2 regions of the Paenibacillus sp. ov031 genome follow, and region 2 is predicted to be linked to the other one. Evidence: riboswitches for the same ligand, from Rfam matches in the RefSeq annotation. Region 2 holds a riboswitch; the other holds the start of a gene.
What was found. Region 2 has a riboswitch for ZMP and ZTP ahead of BUA17_RS10970 (TIGR01440 family protein). Riboswitches for the same ligand answer to the same signal wherever they lie in the genome.
Positions count from the first base shown of each region.

Region 1: it holds a riboswitch for ZMP and ZTP, as region 2 does, so the genes downstream of both, BUA17_RS05350 (bifunctional 5,10-methylenetetrahydrofolate dehydrogenase/5,10-methenyltetrahydrofolate cyclohydrolase) here and BUA17_RS10970 (TIGR01440 family protein) in region 2, are expected to answer to the same signal.

Region 1 covers NZ_FRDO01000001.1:1,232,531-1,244,022, forward strand. Annotated here, with positions in the region: gene BUA17_RS05310 (family 43 glycosylhydrolase) at 1-2,302, shown strand, start outside; gene BUA17_RS05315 (deoxyribonuclease IV) at 2,520-3,440, shown strand; gene BUA17_RS05320 (YojF family protein) at 3,542-3,886, shown strand; gene bshB2 (bacillithiol biosynthesis deacetylase BshB2) at 3,910-4,584, shown strand; gene BUA17_RS05330 (hypothetical protein) at 4,764-5,396, shown strand; gene BUA17_RS05335 (hypothetical protein) at 5,422-6,135, shown strand; gene BUA17_RS05340 (undecaprenyl-diphosphate phosphatase) at 6,253-7,065, opposite strand; gene BUA17_RS05345 (DUF817 domain-containing protein) at 7,082-7,846, opposite strand; gene BUA17_RS05350 (bifunctional 5,10-methylenetetrahydrofolate dehydrogenase/5,10-methenyltetrahydrofolate cyclohydrolase) at 8,014-8,865, opposite strand; ZMP/ZTP riboswitch at 8,917-8,999, opposite strand; gene BUA17_RS05355 (stalk domain-containing protein) at 9,081-9,893, opposite strand; gene BUA17_RS05360 (MarR family transcriptional regulator) at 10,161-10,643, shown strand; gene BUA17_RS05365 (nitroreductase family protein) at 10,655-11,239, shown strand; gene BUA17_RS05370 (nitroreductase family protein) at 11,256-11,492, shown strand, end outside.
Region 2 covers NZ_FRDO01000002.1:148,190-159,681, forward strand. Annotated here, with positions in the region: gene upp (uracil phosphoribosyltransferase) at 1-110, opposite strand, end outside; gene glyA (serine hydroxymethyltransferase) at 534-1,781, opposite strand; gene BUA17_RS10970 (TIGR01440 family protein) at 2,015-2,608, opposite strand; ZMP/ZTP riboswitch at 2,750-2,831, opposite strand; gene BUA17_RS10975 (low molecular weight protein arginine phosphatase) at 2,948-3,520, opposite strand; gene BUA17_RS10980 (manganese efflux pump MntP) at 3,647-4,207, opposite strand; gene BUA17_RS10985 (L-threonylcarbamoyladenylate synthase) at 4,380-5,573, opposite strand; gene spoIIR (stage II sporulation protein R) at 5,821-6,480, opposite strand; gene BUA17_RS10995 (glycosyl hydrolase family 18 protein) at 6,780-8,339, opposite strand; gene BUA17_RS11000 (FtsW/RodA/SpoVE family cell cycle protein) at 9,093-10,313, opposite strand; gene BUA17_RS11005 (FtsW/RodA/SpoVE family cell cycle protein) at 10,527-11,492, opposite strand, start outside.

The sequences.
Region 1 (11,492 bases), on a different contig from region 2:
GTATGTAAGCACAAGAGATACGGACGACGGTGTCAAAGTCTGGAGCTCCAAAGACCTGGTGAATTGGTCGTACCGTGGATTAGCTGCAACAGATCCCATTACGCACGGAGCTTATGCTCCTGAAGTTGTTTACTGGAATGGCATGTTCTACATGTATACATCACCTGCCGGAAAAGGACATTACGTGCTGAATAGCACAAGTCCTACCGGACCCTTCAATGTAGTAACGGGCAACCTTGGAAAGTCGATTGACGGTAATGTGTTCATTGACGATGATGGCTCGTTCAGCTTCTATCACGCAGCACAGGGCCGCATAGATGCAGCACCGATGAGCAGTCCGACTGAGATCGGAGTGAGTGCGTCTACAGGCGTGGGGATGGGAGGCTGGACTGAGGGTTCAACCGTCTTCAAACGAAATGGAAAATACTATATGACCTATACAGGTAACCACGTATTTAGCAAAGGATATCGGGTGGATGTGGCAGTTAGCACGACAGGTCCGAGGTCCGGATATGTTACTGATAGCACAAACCCGGTATTAATTCGTACAGAGGGTCCAACCGTGGGATTAGGACACAACACTGTAGTAACAGGACCTAATCTGGACACTCACTATATGATGTATCACAATTTGGAAGGTAACGGAATCATTGGACCGCTGCGGCATCTGAACATGGACCGAATTGTATGGAATAACGACAAGATGATCGTGCAAGGTCCGACTTCAACGGATCAACCCAATCCAGAAATGCCTGTTTTCTATGACTACTTCGATCGTTCTGCAATCGGAAGTAATTGGTCCAACGTGAACGGTGGTAATTGGGGCATCTACAATCAGGAACTCATGTGGCAAAATTCAATGGGCAGCTCAACTTGGTATAAACAAGTGACGGCTTCGAGCAGCGCATCGGATTATACGGCTGAATTTAACATGAAGGAAATGAATCGGGGAACGTCCACCAATCCGAGATACGGCGCTACATTCTCCTATACGAATGAGAACAATTACGGTGTTGCGCTGATCAGTTCGAAAAACAAAAGACTTGAGACATTTTTCCGAATTAACGGAGTGGATCAGGCTTGGCAAACATTCGATCTGCCTGCCGACTTCAATTATTCGAAATGGCATAACATAAGGATAGAAAAATCGGGATCAACGTTTAAATACTACGTAGATGGTATGTTCAAAGCAACGCGTACTGCCAATGTAGGAGCAGGCAAAATTGGTGTTCTGACAGAGGATACACATGCGGACTTCGGCTATACTGCTTTTAACAATGATGTGAACGGAAGCAGTGCATGGAATGCCTCCAAGCCGATTCCAGGAACAATCGAGGCCGTTCATTATATGAAAGGAGGCGAAGGTGTCGCTTATCACGATACAACGGCTGGGAACCTGGGCGGGGCTTATCGTACCGATGCCGGGGATATTCGCCTGAATAACGAAGGACTGTTCAACTTAGGCTGGAATCAGACGGGAGAATGGTATAAATACAAAGTAAACGTGGAGTCAAGTGGATATTACGATATTGATTTTCGCATGGCTACCTCGTTGGACGGGGCTCAGATCCGAGTGTGGGATGGTTCGACCGACTTAACGGGTATCGTCAATGTACCTAATACGGGCGGATGGGATAATTGGAAAAACATATCGAAGAAAAAGGTCTACTTAAATGCTGGACAACGGGAATTAAAGGTTGAATTCGTAACAGGCGAGGCTGATTTCTCAAGAATGACGTTTCAGAAGAATGTTGATGTGACAAGTGTAAGTGATAATTTTAACGACGGCGACGATAATGGATGGACACGGTTTGAAGGAACGTGGGCTGTAGAGAATGGTGAATACAGTGCAGCGAGCACCGGACCTGCCAAATCTACATTTGGAGATTCAGGATGGGCAGATTATACGGTCGAGGCGGATATTAAGATGATTGACTCAGGGGGAGATGGGGGGTTACTTGTCAGAGTGTCCAATCCATCCCACGGCACAGAACGAGGTCAGAACAATTATGATGCTTTACAAGGATATTACGCCTATCTGACCACAAGCGGAGTTAGTCTGGGCAAGATGAATTATAATTGGGCGCTCCTCAAGAGCAACGCGCAATCATATTCCACCAATACCTGGTATCATATGAAAGTTGCCGTTAATGGTACAAACATCAAAGTTTATGTGGATGATATGGTCACTCCGAAGATCGATTATACGGACAACAGCTTGAATCCGTTCACGCATGGCAAAATCGGTGTTAGAACGGCAAACAAGCATACACACTTCGATAACGTATTTGTTACTCCCTGAACCGGAAGCCAAGCGTTGAGAATGAAAATGGTTGTAACGAGAACTGAAATGCATATCAAGCCGCCAATTGGCGGCTTTTTTGCCTTAAACATGTAAGTTATTGCGACCAAATGATGCCTTCCTCTGATCTCCTTCACCACCGTCATTTCCCATTAGCCAATCCAACCCATTTCATTGATAATTGAATGATGGTTTCAACAGGAGAGGGTGGTTGGTAATGATGAAAAGTAGTGATCTGCTGATTGGATCGCATGTATCCTTTGGAGGAAAAGAGATGCTTCTTCAGGCTAGTAAAGAAGCCGCTTCTTACGGTGCATCTACTTTTCTGATGTACACTGGCGCACCGCAGAATTCGAAACGAAAATCTATTTCGCAATATAATATAGAAGCAGGTCATTTGCACATGAAGCAGCATGGCATTTCCAATATTGTCGTGCATGCTCCATTCCTGATTAATCTGGCGAATAGTTGCAAACGAGAGGTGTTTGATTTTAGCGTACAATTCCTGCGAGACGAGATCGAACGAACGGCAGCGCTGGGATCAAATCAGCTTGTTCTTCACCCCGGGGCCCACGTAAATGCTGGATTGGACATCGGTATTCGACAAATAATCCGGGGATTAAATGAAGTATTACAAGACGATAATCACCCGGAGGTACAGATTTCGTTGGAGACGATGGCGGGAAAAGGAACAGAGTGCGGAACAAGCTTTGAAGAACTGGCACAGATTGTCGATGGCGTGCAGCGGAATGAACGGATTTCCATATGTCTGGACACTTGTCATGTTCATGATGCCGGATACGATATTGTTGATAATTTTGATGTGGTACTTGAGCAGTTTGATAAGGTGCTTGGCCTTGATCGATTAAAAGTACTGCATATCAATGACTCCAAGAATGTGCGGGGATCGAGGAAAGATCGCCATGAAAACATTGGGCACGGACATATCGGACTTCAGACTTTGGATAATATCGTACATCATCCCCAGCTCGTGTCAATTCCGAAACTGCTTGAGACGCCGTCGATTGGCAAAATAAAATATAAAAGTGCACCTTATCGACATGAAATTGCCCTGTTAAGAAGAGAGTGCTCCGAACCCGTGCAGAAGGAAGAGGATTCTTTAGAAAACAGTAAATAGAGAGTATTCCAAACATTCGCTCACTCATTCCATGTTTATTCTCACGGGACATATGTTAAAATGGATGTAGAACGTTACTTTTTATTAAAAAGGAGGCCGCCATGCAGCCAATAGAGCCTCAAGACATCCAACACCGGATCAATCAACTTCTCGATCAGGACCTATATTTACACCTCGAACTCACGTCAGGTGCTTACGCCAGTCACTTCGATAGCACAAGGCATCCGGGGTCGGCATTCATTTCCAATGCGGTCATACGATATACGCAAGGATCTATCTCGGGCACAGGCCCATACCGAGTTGGTTTAAAAACCACTCACGGCTGGATATACGCTGAAGGACTTACACACATTGACGAGCTGGAACAAGAACGACTCATTCTGGCTGGTCACGATAGTCAAGGAAAGCTGGTTGTAGCTTTACAACTTAGTCGGGAATTGTTCTGATGAAAGCGGAGGATCAAATAAGCATGAATAACAAACAGATTGAACATCAGCGCATTTTAGTTGTGTTTCCCCATCCCGATGATGAAGCATTCACTGCTTCGGGAACGTTGGCGAAGTACATAGAAGGCGGTGCTCAAGTCACTTATGCTTGCCTGACTCTAGGGGAGATGGGACGTAATATGGGCATCCCTCCATTTGCCAACCGGGTCACCTTGCCAATAATCCGTAAGGATGAACTCATAGAGTCCTCCAATGCGATTGGTATTCAAGACTTAAGGATGCTCGGTTTTCATGATAAAATGATCGAGTTTGAAGACCCTGAGCTGCTAGATGGCCACATCTTAGCCCTGATCAAGGAGCTTAACCCTTCACTGGTCATTACTTTCTATCCGGGGTATAGTGTGCATCCCGATCATGATGCAACCGGAGCCGCGGTTACGCGAACGATTGGTCGATTGCCCGCAGAGGAGAGACCTATTGTGTACTGCTGCGCATTCTCGAACAATCACGAAGAGAGTATCGGGAAAGCGGATGTGATTGAAGACGTGAGCGGATTCCTTGCCAAGAAAATGGCGTCGATTCGAGCTCACCGTTCACAATTCCAAGCGCCGGAACTTGTCGGCAAGGGGAATTTGGACGATGAACAAATCCGAAATCGGTTTGGAAGAGAAGCATTTTGGACCTATAAGTTCAATTAATTTTACAATCTGTACAATCTAAATTACGTAAAAAGTCGCCATTATGGCGACTTTTTTTCGTTTTAAACATAACATATTGTTCAGGTGGAGAATGGAGTGAGTAGGGGCAATCGTATGGTTTCCATGCGCTTCCATGGGTAATAACATATTGACCATTAAACTTGTAAGGAGTGATACAATTGAAAGAACTTCGTTCTGTTTTTATTAAAATCCCGATACTCGTTATGTTTGTTGCACTTACAGCTTGCTCTGGAGAAACAGAGCTGCCTGCAACCTCTGAACCATCAGCACCAACAAATGAGTCGGTTACAGCTCCAACCACAGAAAATGAGGAAACATCTGAAACGACACGACCGCAAACAGAAAGTTTTGATTTGATGACAGGGGAGGGGAATTCATCACAAACGGCCACCTTGCATCAAGGGGAAGGTTTTACATTGTACGTGTTCGAGAAGTTTTCTTTTGATGCTGCCAAAGGCCGCTTGTCGCTGACAAGCAATCCCGACTACTATGTGGATATTGAACCACTGCCCTCAGATTATGATCTGGAAAAGCTTAAGACAACTGGTCAAGAGAACTTGGAAAAATTCGGTGCGGTGACTGATTATAGTGGCGAGTTGATTGAGCACCCGCTTGGTTTCGCCGAGCTTTATCTTCAAGCTTCAGGTGAAAAAGGGATAAACGATTATATGGTCTGGAAATCAGAAAAAGGTGACGCTTTTTTATTCCGTCTTCACAATCCCAAAGGGGAAGAAGCTTCCGATTTCGCTAGTCCGGTCCTTGTTTCCTTATCTACGGTTCAGGGCGAATAGTCGTCATCGTCATCTTAAGGAGTGAATGGACATCGTAATGCCAAAAATGCGAAGAAAACGAATCATTCGAATTACTGCGATAGTCATTTTACTTTTGCTCATAACGTGCATCGCATTTGTTTATGTTAATGACAGACCTGGCGGACTAGCCGATCGGCGCATGTCCAAAGCAATGGGAATGAGTGAAACCATGCATATTCCTATAGGAAAAACTGCTGAAGAAGCGATCCGAAAGTTTAGAAATAATGATGATTCATTACAAATCATTCATCAAGAACCGGTAGACGGCGGCATAATTTTGTTCAAACAAAAAACGGGTCAGGAAAATAACAGCAATCTTCAGATGGAGTATGCTCGGAAAATAATATTCGGATGGAAGTGGGCATGGGGTGGCGGATATTCCATTGGTGAATCATCTCAATTCACGTCTGCACTGGATTACATGAGCATACCTGAATTGAGTCACATATCGACACCTTTCCCTATGCTGTTTGGACATATATTAGACCCGGCTATTCAGCGTGTAACAGTCGAGTTTGAGGGAAATGAGAAACCAGTAGTTGCCGAAGCCAAGTTGGTTGAGGTGGGGCCGGAAAGCATAATCTGGTTTGTATCACTGCCCTCGTCTGCAACAATTCCGTATGAAATGAAGGGATTCAACGATAAAGGAGAAATCGTAACCCATAAACAAATGGATGATCCGAATGGCATGGGCGCCATGGTTCTTGGAGAACGTTAAAGAGTGTTCGTACGGAACCTGCGAGTAGGGCGAGATCGTCAAGTCTGGAAGACAATAAAAAGGGAACAACCCACTGTTTAGGGTTGTTCCCTTATACGTTACAAGGAAAATTCGGGTTTACAAAAAAATAAGTAAAAGAATTCCGACTACGAAGCAATAGTATGAAAAGTAAATCAAGTTCCCTCTTGCCATAATTCCCATGAACCATCTCATTGAAAAGTAGGTTACGATAAGGGTCGTAATGAACGCTAAAATGTAAGGTATAGCTAACTGCGCTCGGTGCGGATCGGTTACAATGTCAGAAGCCCCTAATATTACCCCGCCAATGCTGATCGGAATGTAGAGCATAAAAGAAAATTTCAACGCCGTTTCTTGTTTCATCCCGACAGCAATAGATGCAATCACTGTTGCACCAGAGCGGCTTATTCCCGGAATAAGAGCCACCGCTTGAGCCAGACCCACCAGTACTGCGTCTTTCGCAGACAAATCCCCATCTCTTTTGCGCCCGCGAAGGTTTCGAATAAGCCACAGCGCAACCCCTGTGATCAGTAAACTAATCGCAACCGTATAGACAGAAGTGAATATTTCTTCAATTTTATCCTTGAATAGCACAGCCCCGATCGCAGCAGGCAGGGTACCAATGATTATGTATAGACAAAACATAAAATCTGCTCTGTACTCCGCATTGCGAGAGACTAGAAATCGCCAGCCTCCTACAATAAGTTTTTTGATATCTTCCCGAAAAATAAACATAATGGCAATCAGTGAGGCTGTGTTTGTCAAAATTTCAAAGGATAATCCGTTCTGCTGCATGCCAAGCAGTCGTTGAACGATAATCAAATGTCCGCTTGAAGAAACCGGAATAGGCTCTGTAGCCCCTTGTACGATACCTAATAACACATATTTCAACCACAAAATAAAGTCTTCCATTGTATCCTCCTACTCATTATTTTCGATTAGCTTTGACATATTTCAGTTGGGCCACAATGATGACACTAATAATCACCAAAAGGAACCACGAACTGATCTTGCTAAAACTGACCAGTTGCCAGGAGTCATGCTGGTCAGGGTATTTCCAGCCGTTAAAAAATGTAGCTATATTTTCAGCAGTCCAGATGAAAAAACCTACGATGACAAAAGCGAGCGTTAACGGCATTCGATAGGTAGTTAATCGTACCCGATAGATAATCCATGTTTTACGAAAAACAATAAATACCAGAGCGGTCAACCACCAACGAAAATCGGGAATAAAATGATGTGTGAAAAAGTTGATATAGATGGCTCCTCCTAACAGAACCGAAGATGCAAACCCAGGCCAGCCTGTCATGTCCATACGCAATCTGCGCCATATTTGGCACATAAAGCTTGCTACACTTGCATACATAAATCCGCTATAAAGGGGAACGCCAAAGAGCTTGGTATAACCAGGCTCAGGGTATGACCAGGATCCCATCCACACCTTATACATCTCCAGTACCAATCCAATCACGTGAAATATACATATGACTTTGATTTCATCACGTGTTTCCAATCCGCTCCGGTACATAAGGTATTGTACTGCTAATAAAACAAGCAGAATGGCATCATAGCGATAAAGAAAGGGTATCTGAATTACGCTAGAAAGGGCCAACGTTCCAAAGATCGCCACAGGAAAAATGCAACTCATCGCCTGATGATAACCAAAATGCAGGAGCTGTACTAAAGGTTTCAAGTTATGTTTATCTCCTTCCTAAGCCTTGTTCATAATAATATAGATATGGTCCGTTTGTAAAAAGAGAAAAAAAGATCTATATATTTTCTTATTTTCAATTCGAGCTTATTCAAAGACAAAACAGGCCCCTCGTCAACTGGAGGGACCTTGTTTTTTGGCTAATTCAATTATGCATTTTCAGACAGCTTGTAGGCAGATTTAATCGTATGTTCAATGAGCGTCGCAATCGTTACAGGACCAACACCGCCCGGTACAGGTGTAATTGCTGAAGAAGGAACAAAGCAAGCTTCGTAGTCCACATCTCCGACGTTGCCTTTGTTATAACCTGCATCAATAACGACAGCACCTGGTTTAATCCAGTCTCCTTTAACAAAGAGCGGTTTGCCCACGGCTGCAATTATGATATCGCCAAGCTTCACGATTTCTTCCAGATTCACGGTTTTGGAGTGGCAAATCGTCACCGTTGCATTCCGGTTGAGCAGCATGGCTGAGACAGGTTTGCCCAGAATTGGACTTCTTCCGATGACAACTGCATGTTTGCCCTCGATCTGAATATTGTAGAAATCCAAAATGCGCATAATAGCCTGTGGTGTACAGGAAGGGAATTCTGCGTCTCCAAAAGCATTAAGTGCAAAACCGAGAGTCGTAACACCGTCAACGTCTTTCTCGATACTAATGGCATCAAAAGCTGCTCTTTCATCGATATGATTCGGGACAGGGTGCTGAAGCAAAATACCGTGTACGGAAGGGTCATCATTTAGCTTGTTTATTTCTTGAATTAATTCATCCGTGGTGGTATCCGCAGAAAGAACGACCTTAATGGATTGCACGCCTAAGCGAGCACAAGCATTTCCTTTCATACGCACATAAGTCGCTGAAGAAGGATCATCTCCGACGAGAATTGTAGCGAGACAAGGCTGAATGCCTTTTTCCTTAAGAATGGCAACCTTCGAGGCCATGTCTTCCTTCATAAAATCCGCTACCGTTTGTCCATTCAAGATCAGTTTGTCAGTACTCATTTTCACATCGCCCTTTCAACATAAAAAAGAGGCAAGGAAATAAATATTCCTTACCTCTGCCCAGGCGTACGGCTTATTAACAAAACCATATGCTCCCTCACGGTTCACCGTGTTCGCCAGTTACATATGATCGATTAAATTGTTTAGATTGATAGTACTTGAAAAAGCAAAATTGTTCAATAGTTAATGGATTTCTCTTATCAAGAGAGATGATCTTAAGGATTAAGTATCTCGTCTATTAATGAAAATTCAACACGATCTACTTTCCAGCCCTTATTTGTATAGACGAGTGTGGCACTTCGGTAGAGTGTTTCCTTGTTACCGTAAACGGAACTAGAACCCGAGTATTGACTTAATCTAGCTGTATTGCTGTCACGGTAAGTCAGACCGGATTGGCTGATGACTTTGAATTTAAAGTTGTATTCCAGCCCTTTATCCCGAATAATTTCGTTGATAAAACGATCTGTAAAATAGGCGCTAAAGTATGTCCGAATTTGCTTAATGGAAGACAGGTTTGTCGCTTCATTTAATTTATCAACGAAGATTTGCTGTTGTTTGGCCGTTATTCTCTTTGTATTGGGCACTTGCACTTTGGGTTTTGCCATCGTCACCTGTATTTGCGTGCCATCCAGAGTGATTGTTGCTTGGCTGGTTTGTTGATTCCATTGCACGTCAGCGCCTAAAGTTTGACTGATAAACCGCGCCGGGACATAGGTGGTGTTATCGTTTAATTCCGCAGGAACATCCAGAGAAACTTCCTCTTGGTTAACCAGTATCTTTTTAGAGTTAATGGTCAAAAGTATTGTCGTTTCACCTTTGGTCATGGTGATATTTTTTAGTTCTTTGTTCCAGTTAACTTCCGCTCCCAAGTTTTCGGACACTGCCCGTAACGGAATTAGAACACGATTATTTTGTAGCATGCCAGTATCCATTGTGATGTACTGGTTTGCAGCTTCCCCGGTAGCCGCAAAGCTCGGCAGGATGAGCAGAGTCGTTGTCAGCAAGGAAATAGTGATTTTTTTAAACATAGGCTCCTCCACTAAGGATTAATTATTTGAATATGTAGACGTTATCAAAATAGAAAATGTTTCTGTATGTAAGATGCCATTTCCCAAGCAGTAAGGTAGCCTAGGGCTTAATTCTAATTTTTTTCTTTTACCAGAGGAAATAGTTGATAACTGTTCTCACTCGTGATATATTGTTAACAAGTAAACTATTTCAGATTAATTTCCTGAATTAGTTTAATCATTCAAGGTTTTTTTATTGTTTATAAGTAAATAAGGAGCGATTGAAGAATGGATTCAAACGATCGAACAAAACAGTTACTGTATGACCAATTTATCCGGTTTTTACATGTATATGAGAATCACAAGGATACGGAAATTGAACATTTTCTAAGTATCGCCCAGCGGGAAAGCATGGACAAAATCCCTCAGCATTTGACCGCGGTTCATATGATAGATTGCATTGGCAAGCATGAGCCTATAAACAACACAGGTATTGCTGAGGCGATGAATTTGTCCAAAGCGAGTATTACCAAGATCGGCAACAAACTGCTGGAGGAAGGATTCGTCAAACGTACGAAAATGAATGACAACAAAAAGGAGAGCTACTTCCGGTTGTCACCACAAGGCAAAAAGATCTTTGAACTGCATGAACGTTTACATGTACTTGAGGCTGAACGGTTCTATCGTTCTTTGGACAAATATTCGGAACCGGAGCTGAAAATAATACTTCAATTTCTTCAAGACAGCAGCATGGATATGGAATCCAGATAAACTGAAGGAGAGTGAAACACTTGAGTCTGGCAGAATTGATCAGGGAACGCAGAAGTATTCGTAAATGTAATTCTACACCGGTGGAACAGGAGTTGGTTGTTGAATTGCTGCACAAGGCTACACGGCTTCAACCATCTGTTGAATCTGGCTCATGGCGTGTTGTTTATGCCGGAACTCCCGAAGCACGCAAACGGTTGGTTGACTGCATGCTGGAACAGATGTCGCAGAGCAAGCTCGGCAAGTTGATTCCGGGAAAACTGCTGGATGTGTTTAAAAAGAGGTTTACCGATATTCCTGCTCATGTCATTGTTATGTCGACTGTAGGACCGGATCGTCTGACCAATGACCGCAATTATGCGGCTGCCTGCGGGATGATGCAGAGCTTCCAACTGCTGGGATGGGAAAAAGGGTTAGGAATGCTGTGGGATACAGAGTCCATGATTCAGAATGAAGGCTTTTTCAAAGGAATTGGACTGCGTGAGGATGAAAGATTTGTTGGCATTCTTCATATGGGATATTACGACAAAGCGCCAAGAAGCCGGAAAAGAACACCAGCTGAGCAAAAGTGGACTGTATTTCAGGGTCAGACTACGTAGAAGGGAGGATGTAAATATGGAATTGTCCGATCTGCAAGGGGGCATACACAGTCCGAAATATTTTTTGGATCGACCGGTATCACAGGAGCTAATCCTTGAATTGCTCAATCACGCCGTGTGGGCGCCAAATGATGGACTTCGTGAGCCGTGGCGATTTATTTTTGCCGATAATCGTAATGGGAAACTCATGCAGGGAATGCAGGAGCACGCTCCAGCGTATCTTCTGGTTCTGGTGAAGGAAGAGGCGGATCAT
Region 2 (11,492 bases):
GCCACTTCATCCACCAATTCACGAAAATCTTTCGTATTCGTACGCATGTCGCGTATAAACGTCAGTTTGTGTTGAATCAAAGGGTGATCACATATTACTAATTTTCCCATCTAATTTGTCCCTCCGGTATGTTCTTCATGTTCAGCATTACCAAATATGCCTAATCATCATTCATAGGCCCGATAAATCCTGTATATTATATCATCACCTACTCCGAATTACACCATCAAAGGGCACTTAATCATTACAGAAAACCGAATCCTATAAAAATAGGACCGGAAAAATGAGTCTTCCGGTCCTTTTTGCTCTCGCTGTTATGTCAGTTGAATGTTAAAAATGTGTAAACACTATGAAGCTCCGCAAACCGAATGACCTTCTGATCGCTGTTATCCCCAGAATTCTTTTGATCCATTAATAAATGGTGGAATTCCGGTGATAAAGGCGAGCGCTACGCTTCTTCAGGTTCTTTCGGTTTGCTCCGTCTGAGTGTTTACATAAGAACATCTCAAATACAAACACCATGAGCAAGTTTTTTAGTATTTAAGGTCAGTGTAGAGCGGGAATTGGTCCGTAAGTGCCGTTACTTCAGCACGGGCTTCATCCAATTTAGCTGTATCTTTAGGGTTTTTCAATGTTTTCGCAATGATCTTACCAATAGCTACCATCGCTTCTTCGTTCATACCACGGGAAGTAGCTGCAGGTGTACCGATACGGATACCGCTCGTTACAAACGGGCTAGTTGGGTCAAACGGAATTGCATTTTTGTTCACGGTAATGCCGATGGAATCAAGTACATGCTCAGCTTCCTTACCTGTGATATTCACGCTGCGTGTGTCGATCAGCATCAAGTGGTTGTCTGTACCGCCGGATACGATGTTCAATCCTTCAGCAATCAGCGTTTCAGCCAATACTTGTGCATTTTTTACCACGTTTTGTGCATACGTTTTGAACGAAGGTTGCAGTGCTTCACCGAATGCTACCGCTTTGGAAGCAATCACGTGCATCAGAGGTCCACCTTGGGAACCAGGGAATACCGCTTTATCAATCGCTGCTGCCCAAGCTTTGCGGCACAGAATCATACCACCACGAGGTCCACGCAGCGTTTTGTGAGTTGTTGTCGTTACGAAATGCGCATGTGGAACCGGGCTTGGATGCAAGCCTGCAGCTACCAGTCCTGCAATGTGAGCCATATCCACCATGAACAAAGCACCTACATCATTAGCGATGGAAGCAAGCTTTTCAAAATCAATGATACGCGGATATGCACTTGCACCTGCAACGATCATACGAGGGCGATGTTTAAATGCCGCTTTGCGCACTTCATCATAATCAATCAGGAATGTATCTTCTTGTACACCGTAAGCCACGAAATTGTACAGCAATCCGGAAGCATTAACCGGGCTACCATGTGTGAGGTGTCCGCCATGCGCAAGGTTCATACCAAGCACAGTATCACCTGGTTTCAGAGCCGCAAGGTATACTGCCATGTTCGCTTGTGCACCGGAGTGAGGTTGAACATTCACATGTTCTGCTCCAAACAATTCTTTGGCACGATCACGCGCGATATCTTCTACGATATCCACATGCTCACAACCACCGTAGTATCGTTTGCCTGGATATCCTTCAGCGTACTTGTTAGTAAGTACAGATCCCATTGCCTCAATAACCGCTTCGCTTACGATATTCTCGGACGCGATCAGCTCAATGTTGTTTTGTTGACGTTTCAGTTCAAGATTCATCGCTTCCAGTACTGCCGGGTCATTCTTGCGCAATTGTTCCATGATTAAATTCCTCCCAGTTATAAGTGAATTTATAAAGCGAAACTACAGTGGTTACACTCCTGACTTCGATTGCATCACCATCTTCCGATCGCTGTTATCCCCAGATTTTTCTGAACTCCCTTATAATAAGGGGGAAATCCGGGGATAAAGGCGAACGCTTTGCTTCTTCAGATTGGTGTTGCACTCTCCGTTTTCGTGTAAAGTCTAATTTGGCTTTAAATAGGTTGAAGATATCAGTCACAAAATGTCGAATCTGGTTGCTCTTCCATACGATACACTGCACGCTCGCCGCCAATCAACTTCGGACGGGTCAGTGCTGTAGTTACACGGGCATCACCGATGTAGCGGAGTGCTGTTCTGAAAGGTACTGCCACATGCCGCAAATGCATGCCAATCATCGTCTCCCCAATATCCAGTCCCGCATGGGCCTGCACATGTTCAGCCAGGCATGGATCGGTCAGCGAGCGATACGCTGCGGATGCCATGGAACCACCTGCTTTGGGCACAGGTACTGCACCCACTTCAGTCAATCCAAGACGTGTAAGCAGTGAACGCTCCATAACCAGCGCACGGTTCAGGTGCTCACAGCATTGGAATACAACATCAAAACCGAACTCCTGCTGCACCTCGCGTATACCCGCAAGAAGCTGCTGCGCTACTTCAACAGCACCGCTTGTACCAATCCGTTTGCCTGCAACTTCACTTGTACTTGTACCGATCACAACGATCTGTCCAGGTCCAAGCTGTCCGGCAAGCGCCAGTTCACGCAGAATGGATGCGGTCTGTTCATGCAATCCGGGTTGTTCCGAATCTAACTCAATAGTCATCCTATCGCCTCCCGATAAAATCATGCCCGGCTTCCTCTTGGCTGCCCTTGGTATTCTCTTGTATGGCATTTCAGGTACTATTATAGCGAATAATCAGATGAAAGACGAAAAAAAGAGCAGTCTGCGGGTAACGCAGAATTGCTCTTTTGCCCAGGCGACCGGCCGTTTGTTCCGGTGCTCCATCGTGGTTATGCCCACTTCGTCGCCAGTTACACCGGATCCCTGTTTTCCCATTCATCATAAAACAACCTGCGTTTAAAATCAACGGGTAATTTACATCCCATGTACGTTTTTTATATGGAAATCTATCGGTACCTGGGAATGATTAAACGAATCCAATTACTCCAACTTGTCCAAAAGTCTATCGAGCGCAGTCCGAATCTCTGCCGCAGCGATGTTGTAATCGTCGCGACTGCCGCCAAACGGGTCCGAAATATCAAAGCTCGGAATGCGTTGTCTGATCTCGATTGCCCGCTCACGTTCAGATGCCAAAATCTCCTGACCTAGCGCACGTTTCATTTCGAATGTTGCAAACAGGCTGTCCAATTCCTGAAGATCATTCAAGACTTGTTCGTCATTTTCCGCATACTCTTTCAAGGTATACGTCTTGTGTACCGAGTCAGGAAAAACCTGCATGACATGCTGTTTATGACTGCGTGTTAACGTGAGAATCAGGTCGGCCCAGCCGACTAGGTTGGAGCTAAGAAGCGTCGAATGTGGGGGTCCCTCAACGTTGTGATCCCTTAATACAGCCTCCGCATGACGGGAAATCGGCATGCCCGTTGTTGCGGCTACACCTGCGGAACGAACGTCCACCTGAATGCCCCGCTCAGACGCCAGTTTACGTAAAAGTCCCTCCGCCATGGGGCTGCGACATGTATTCCCTGTACATACAAACAAAATATGTTTCATTGTGGTTAGCCTCCCCATTTTGCAAATGTTGTCGAATCATGTTTGAAACTCCATCTGAACCAATGAAACTCTTAACTATATATTGAAGACTGCACTAGGCTGTAATTATGGTTAACGTCGTTTTTTTTAAAATATAAACAAAAGTCCAAAAGCGAGCAAGATCGCTCCGCCGACCGCTTCTCCGTAATCGCCCATATTCTGGCTCACACGCCGTCCCAACATCAGACCCATGACGGACATTGCTCCACCACAGACACCAAAAGCCAGTACCGTTAACACCAAGTCACTGCTGAACATGCCGAGCGAGACTCCAACGGAAAACGAATCCACACTGACACTCAGTGAGAACAGTATCACACCGAGCAAAGATCGATGATCCACCAGTTTGGTATCTCCCTCCCGGAAAGCGTTCAAGATCATATGGGCGCCGAGCAGGACCAGCAGACCGCCAGCTGCATACGTCGTAATGTCACCAAGCAAGGAACTGACATATTTGCCCGTATACATGCCGATGAGCGGCATGATGATGTGAAACAGGGCCGTTACGGTACTGATTCGCAATACGTCTCTCATACGAATGCCCTTCATACCAATCCCGATGCCGAGTGAGAACGCGTCGAGTCCGAGAGCGACGGCCATAATCAAAATGGTTACCAACTGCCCTACATGGGCAGACACATCCCACATCCCCATACCCCCAAGTCACGTAAAGGTTCTTGTACACCTTATGCGGACAAGGACATAAACATGACCTGAGAAGACATTTTGCAATCCCAGCTCAAAAAAATGGAATTGCTAGTCGTAACTAGAGGACGAGTGCCAGAGGGAAATATTCTAGCGATATTATGGAAAAAGGGAGCTATCGGTCACCGACCTGAATGAGTCGGTGACCTGCCGCCTTGAGCAGCCGGTTCATGACGGCTGCTCCCAGTCCTTCGCGCGAGCAGGCTTCAGCCACAATATATGTGGCGCCTTGCTCATCGCAGCTACGCAGCGCGGCGTACAGCCGGCGCGCTGCTTCCTCCAGCTCGCTGGCTTCGCCCAGCGAGAACACGGCATCGGCGCGGTACTGCTCCGCGTGCTCGGCGAACGCCAGCACTGCGGTGCGCTCCCCGCGCAGCGCCGCCTCTGCGAGGGCGGCGCTGATCCAGGCCGCCACCGCTGCGGGCGGCCCCTCCACCACGCACAGCGCACCTGTGGGCGCGTAGTGCGTGTACTTCATGCCCGGCGAGCGCGGCGCCGGGCTGTCATCGCCACCGGGCCCCTCGGCGAGCAGCGCCGGGTCCGTGGCGACACGGGCGGCAACGGCGGACAGCTGTTCCGCCGTAATGCCGCCAGGGCGCAGGATGGTGACGGTACCGTCGTCACCGACCTGCACCACCGTGGACTCGACGCCCACCCCGGTGGGGCCGCCGTCCACGATGCCGCCGATGCGGCCTGCCAGATCCTCGCGCACATGTGCTGCGAGTGTCGGGCTTGGCCGCCCGGAGCGGTTGGCGCTCGGCGCGGCGACCGGGCATTCCGCCGCCGCGATCAACTGCAAGGCCACCGGATGATCCGGCATACGCACGGCCACCGTGTCCAAACCGGCGGTAACCCGCGGGGATACCACCCCTGGCCTAACCGGCAGCACAAGCGTAAGCGGCCCCGGCCAGAAGGCCGTCATCAGCGCCTCCGCTGTGCCATTCACTTCCGTGACCAGTGAATCCAACTGGTCACGCTGTGCAATATGCACAATCAGCGGATTGTCCGAAGGCCTCCCTTTGGCTGCAAATACAGCTTCAACCGCAGCTGTACTGCGAGCGTCTGCGCCAAGACCGTATACCGTCTCGGTTGGGAATGCCACGGTCTGTCCTTGACGAAGACAGGCTGCGGCATCCTGTAAGTCAGCAAGAGCCTGTTTATACGCACTCCCTTTTGCCACGTCATTCTTGTTCTCATTGGTTACCAGTACATTGACATCCCACATACTTGTAACCATTTTCTCTGTACTTTCATCGTTCTCCATGCCTTTCATGGAAGACTGATGCAATTGCTCGTTCTCTCTCGTCATATATCCATCATTCCTAAACTTCAGTAGGGTAGTTAATGCAAGACATTCCGCTTCCGAGATGCCTTCTTCGCTTATGTTTTCTGATTCCTATAATTATAACATATCTGCTCTGCCCAAGGATGCGGTCTGAATCTTCCCAGCGATTAACATCATGCGATCTTTGACTCGAGCCTATGATAAAACAAAAGGGCACTTCCATGAATCGAAGTCCCCTGATAAAGCTTATATCCAGCAGCATGTTATACAGTTATGCAAACAATCCCGTCACCCAATCCCACAATTTGACCGCCATATCCCACAGGAAGAAACGCGCTTCTGGTGTAGCTGCCTGCACAGATGCTTGTGCGTCCCCAGGCTCTACGGCAGCTGCAGATGCTGTTGCAGGCTTCGCCAGCGCATCACCTGTTCCTGCATCTATGAAGCATAATGGTGGAAACAACACACACCACCAGTTTTGTCCCTCACCTTTTCCCAGTGTTATCCGCACTGCTTCGTAATCTCCAGCCGGATATACGGTACCCCCATATAATTTGGTTGGAAACGGAACAACCCCAAGTTCCACCTGATATGAATAGGTTAGGCCACGATTGGCAAGCTCTTCTCCTACACGATCCTCGATTTCAGATAAATGCTGACGGATGACCCCACGCGCTTCTTCCAGACTTTGCGGATTCTCCAGTTCGGTTACCCACCCATTCATTTGGGCAACGACGGCGTCCCGAATCTCGCGTTTGACCAACTGATCTCCCGCTGCATCCGAGTTTGCCAGAATACGCAAGCGAATGGATTGTTCCGGAATGGCTGTGGCCGCCACAGCTGCATCGGTTTTCTGACCTTCCCACATCATAATAATCATCATAAGACATACAATTATAAGTCCAATTTGTTTCGCGATTCTTCTGCTCATTCCGTTCTCCCCCTCGGCTCCCGTGATCATGATCCCTGTAACTCTCTCATGTCTATCAGTATGCCCGGAAGAGACGGAAGTAAACCTGCTAGATTACAAATCTACTAAAATTTTAATAGGCGGGTAATACTTAAAACGAAAGGACTGTTAGTTCGCTTTATGTATGACGAAAATCAAAGAAGCGCCTGCCTATGGAACGCTTGTCGGCTGGCACTTCTTTGATAAATCTAAAACTCTAACCTACCCTTGATATTCCAATTAGCATGCTGTATGGATGCCCTTGCTTCTCGGCTTCTCGGTTACTTATTCACCCGAAAAGCTTCCCAAGCCCCGCCAACCGAATTGCGGCTCGCTACAAGTTTACCGCCGTTATTCAGATCACAGGTCACATACAGATTATTGGCGAGAGCCTGCAACGCGATTGTTCCATCACCCAAATCCACACGATTGAACTTCTCCCATTGCTGAATGGTTGTGGCTTTTGCGATCAGGGCCCCACCCATATTAACATCCGCTGTGACATATTTATTATTGATTTTGGACTTGAGGGACACCGTTCCATCGGAGTTCGTGATCCATTCAAAAAGCTCCCAGTCTCCTGCCGTCGTCCGATTGGCGACAAGCTGGTCATTGCCTTGATTCTCGGCAGAGATGATTTGCTGATTGGCTTGAGCAACCAGATAGTTGTATCCACTTGGATTCGGAGGCTGCACCGTGCCCCCACCCGTAACCTCCGAATATACGGCTTGAAGCAGCGCACCTGAGCGGTCATTGCTGTACTCCCAGAACATGATGCCACCCAGATTGCTGTTTTTCACATATTGCACCTTCAGGCTGAGCGATTGCGGGTCGTCATAGGAGATAAAGGTATTCCCATTAAACAGATAAGGAGCTTGGGCACTGCTGTCCCAGTACCGTGTATACCCGTTTTTATTCAAATATTGGCTGACAATAGTGTTGTAGTCGGGTTCAAAACCACCCGAAGCTGGCCTGTCCAGACCATTGTTCGAATTCTGGACACCAGTCCAAGCCCGGCCGTAAAAGGCTCCGCCAATAACCAGTTTATTCGCGGGAACACCGCTATTTCTGAACAGATTGACCGCAGACGTTACACTAATATCTCTTCCGGACAGATTCGTATGATGACCTGTGGTTGCGTCCCAGGTTCCATGAAAATCGTAAGTCATCAGATTGATCCAATCGAGCAGAGGCGTGATATTATTGATTTCCACACCATTCAGATAACTGCTGCTCGCTCCGGAGGCAATGGTCAGCAGATATTGTTTTCCATTCATTTGTCCTTGAGCATTCAGCTTCTCACGAACCTTCGAGAGCAGTTGTGTGAAGTTTTGTTTATCTTGCGGCCGTGCAGTTGTACCGGCAGCAGGGTTGGTCGGATATTCCCAATCCAGATCGACGCCGTCCAGATTGTTGGAGGTTACCAACTGCACAATGCTGTCGGCAAATGTTGTGCGTGAGGCGTCCGTTAGCGCAGCGTCTGAAAAACCGTTAGCTCCCCAGCCACCAACAGACAATATCACCTTCAGATCAGGGTTTCTGGATTTCAGTCCAACCATAAGTTGCAGTTTGGTACGATCCGAGTTTGTAATGGTTGCTTTGCCGTTAGAGATGAGTGCAAAGGAGTAATTGATATGAGAGAGCTGTTCTGCCTTGATATCATTCGCGGTCCAATTAGCCCAACCAGCCACGTAAGCAATAATTTTCTTTGGAAGAGGAGCTGCGTCAGCTTGTTTCGCTGGTCCGAAGGCAAATGTTGAAACGGTTAGTGCAAAAGATAAAAACAAGAGCATGAACACTTTTACAAATGAAGGGATCGTACCAACTCGATTTAGGTTCATCACTTAACTCTCCTTTGGGTTTTAATTTTAGGAATTCAGCGGTAGCCTCACGTTTTGGTTAGCAGGAGGATCACGCCCTGTACTCCCTGCTGCTTCTCTCGTTAATGCCGCTGAAAGGCTATGTTTGTTTATCCACATCGCTTTTCCACCCTTTCTGTTCCAATCAGACTCGAAATAAAGGAAGCGTTTACAATTAAATGTAATCGATTTCATTAAAGAAAAAGGAACCTGAGCCGCTGAACATTCGTGGATGGAATACATAGATTCGCAGAAAAAATAGGCTAACTCAAAAAGGATCATAGTACGTTGAGCTGAAGGGCAATGGGATATCAAAGGAAATTTGTCGCTGAACAATTTTGATAATCTAGGGAAGAAGTACACCAACGAAATTACAATTACATTCATCATTGGCATGACTGGTTGCATGGATGAGGAGTAGGTTGATAACCGACTTTCAAAGTATTGATTACTGTCTGACGTGTAGAGTGTAAGTAGGCGGGTAAAATACGTATATAATCTAGTTAAAATTAGGATAATACAGAATTGAAATATTTGTCAATAAAATTTAAATTTGGCATTCATTCAAAGTTCCAAAGATCGCCTTGCCTTTTTAACAAAAAAAAAGATCTTCACCTGGCTGCGCAGGCAAAGATCAGAATAACAAACAAATCACTTACTGCTCCATAACATATTCCCCCTCTTAATGAGAAGCTGGATGTCCCTAGCAGAGATGAATCATACGAAACTTCAAGATTACGCTGTTGTCTTTTCCTTTTTGACCATACTCGATAAACGTTCCAGTAAGGTAGGTCGTTGTTCACCTATAAGAAGCTCGTCCTCTTCTTCCTGGCCATACAATTTAATGCTCATCACCAGCCCGATACATGCCATATTAATGAGCAACGAAGTGCCTCCATAGCTGATAAATGGCAGCGTAATGCCCGTAAGCGGCATCAGCCCAAGGAAAGCACCAATATTTTCAAACACCTGATATAACAACATGCCGATAATCCCCACAATCACGACAGGTCCCGCCCGGTCTCTACAGTGTAAAGCGATTAACACCATACGATGAATGAGGATAAAATACATTAAGAGCAGAACAGATCCACCTACAAAACCAAACTCCTCGGCAATGACCACAAAAATGGAATCCGAATACGTATACGGTACACGCCCCGATTGGACGGATGTTCCCTGCATATAGCCTTTGCCTGTTATGCCCCCCGAGCCTATGGCGAGACCCGCATTTTTCGTATGCCAGGAAGCTTTCGACGTTGCTTTATCCGGTACAAGCCAAGGATCAATACGCTCGGCCCAGTGCTCCCGGTTCGCCTTTTCCAGAAAGGTAAAAATCTCATCGTGATATGACGTATATGCTTTGACGAATCCAAAAAAGGTTATCCCCACAATGGCAAGAGCAATTAGTGCATGCGACCACTTGATATTCCCTATCCATAACACAGCGACCAGAATCACGATGTATCCAAGGGCGTTGCCCAGATCATTCTGAATCATTACGAGTGCAAAGGGAACGAACGTCCATAAACCAATAGGAACGATGTCTTTCCAGAAACGAAGCGTAGAATTTTTTCTTTTGACCAATACATGAGCCAGAAACAGAATCAAGATCATTTTAAACAACTCTGCAGGTTGAAAAGAAAGATAATCATTAATCTTTATCCAGCCATTCGCATTATTGATCGTGCCCCCTATGAAATTAACAAGAATCAACAGGACAATCCCAAACCCGTAAATATAAAACGCATATTGGATATACAGTTTATAATTGACCAATCCAATACCAATGAGGGCTACGAATCCAATTCCGTAAAACTGCAAGGTTTTGATATGATGATTGCCCAATTTCGGATCGGACTGAATCGCACTGTACACCGTAAATACACTCATGACCATAAGCAGCAGCAACACAAACAGAATAACCCCGTCCATCTTCTTCAGCATTCTCAGCATGTTCCCACGTATCCCCCTGAGGCTCAACACCCAATAATTATTTCCATTAGTATTTAATATTACCATTGTATAGAATTGGAAGGGAAAATGGAAATCCGTCAAACAAAACAACGAAAAACCCTGAAACTCACAGATCTGTCTTGCTCCGATCTGTTGATTTCAGGGTTAACTTATATCGTATTCATTTGCAAAGAGTCTGTCCTAGGATAAAGACTATTGCTCCTGCTGTGTTGATTTGCGTCTAACTAGCTTCATGACCAGTTCTGTAATGCCTGGTTGTTCTGCGGAACCAAGGATATCCTCGTTCTCTTCCGTGTGAACCTTGATACTCATCACAATCCCCATACTGATCATGTTGATCATAATTGAGGTACCACCCGAACTAATAAACGGCAAGGTAATCCCAGTCAGCGGCATCAGACCAATGAACGGACCGATATTAACAAAAATCTGGTAGAGCAGCATCGCTATAATACCGACAATCAGATATGGCCCTGCCCTGTCCTTACATTCCAACGCAATCAGCACAAGCCTGTGAATAAGAATAAAGTACAGTAGCAGCAACACGGATGCACCTATAAAACCGAATTCCTCCCCAATCTGTACAAAGATCGAATCGGCATATGCCAGTGGCACCCGATTCGACTGAATCGTTGTTCCTTCCAAATACCCTTTTCCCGTAATGCCGCCAGAACCAATTGCAAGCTTCGCGTTATACGTCTGCCAGAGAACATCTCTTGAGGTCAAATCCGGCACAAGCCATGGATCGAAACGATCTGCCCAGTGCGAACGTCCAACATCCTTCAGAAATTTGACAATCTCATCGTGATAATGAATATAAGCCTGTATACCACCGATAAAAGCAGCCACAGCGATAATAAAACCAATAAGGGCATGAGTAAATTTAATATTACCAATCCATAATAGCCCCACAAGAATGACCACATAACTTAACGCATTCCCCAAGTCATTTTGAAGTAATACGAGTAGTAATGGCGGCAGTACACAGAGTGAGATCGGAATGACATCACGTCCAAAATAAAGCGGACGATTCTTTTTTCTGGCTAAAAAGGCCGATAAAAAAACAATCAGGCATAACTTGAACAATTCAGCAGGCTGCAAACTGACTCCGAATATGGATAGCCAACCTTTGGCGCCATAATATTCTTTACCAAAGAA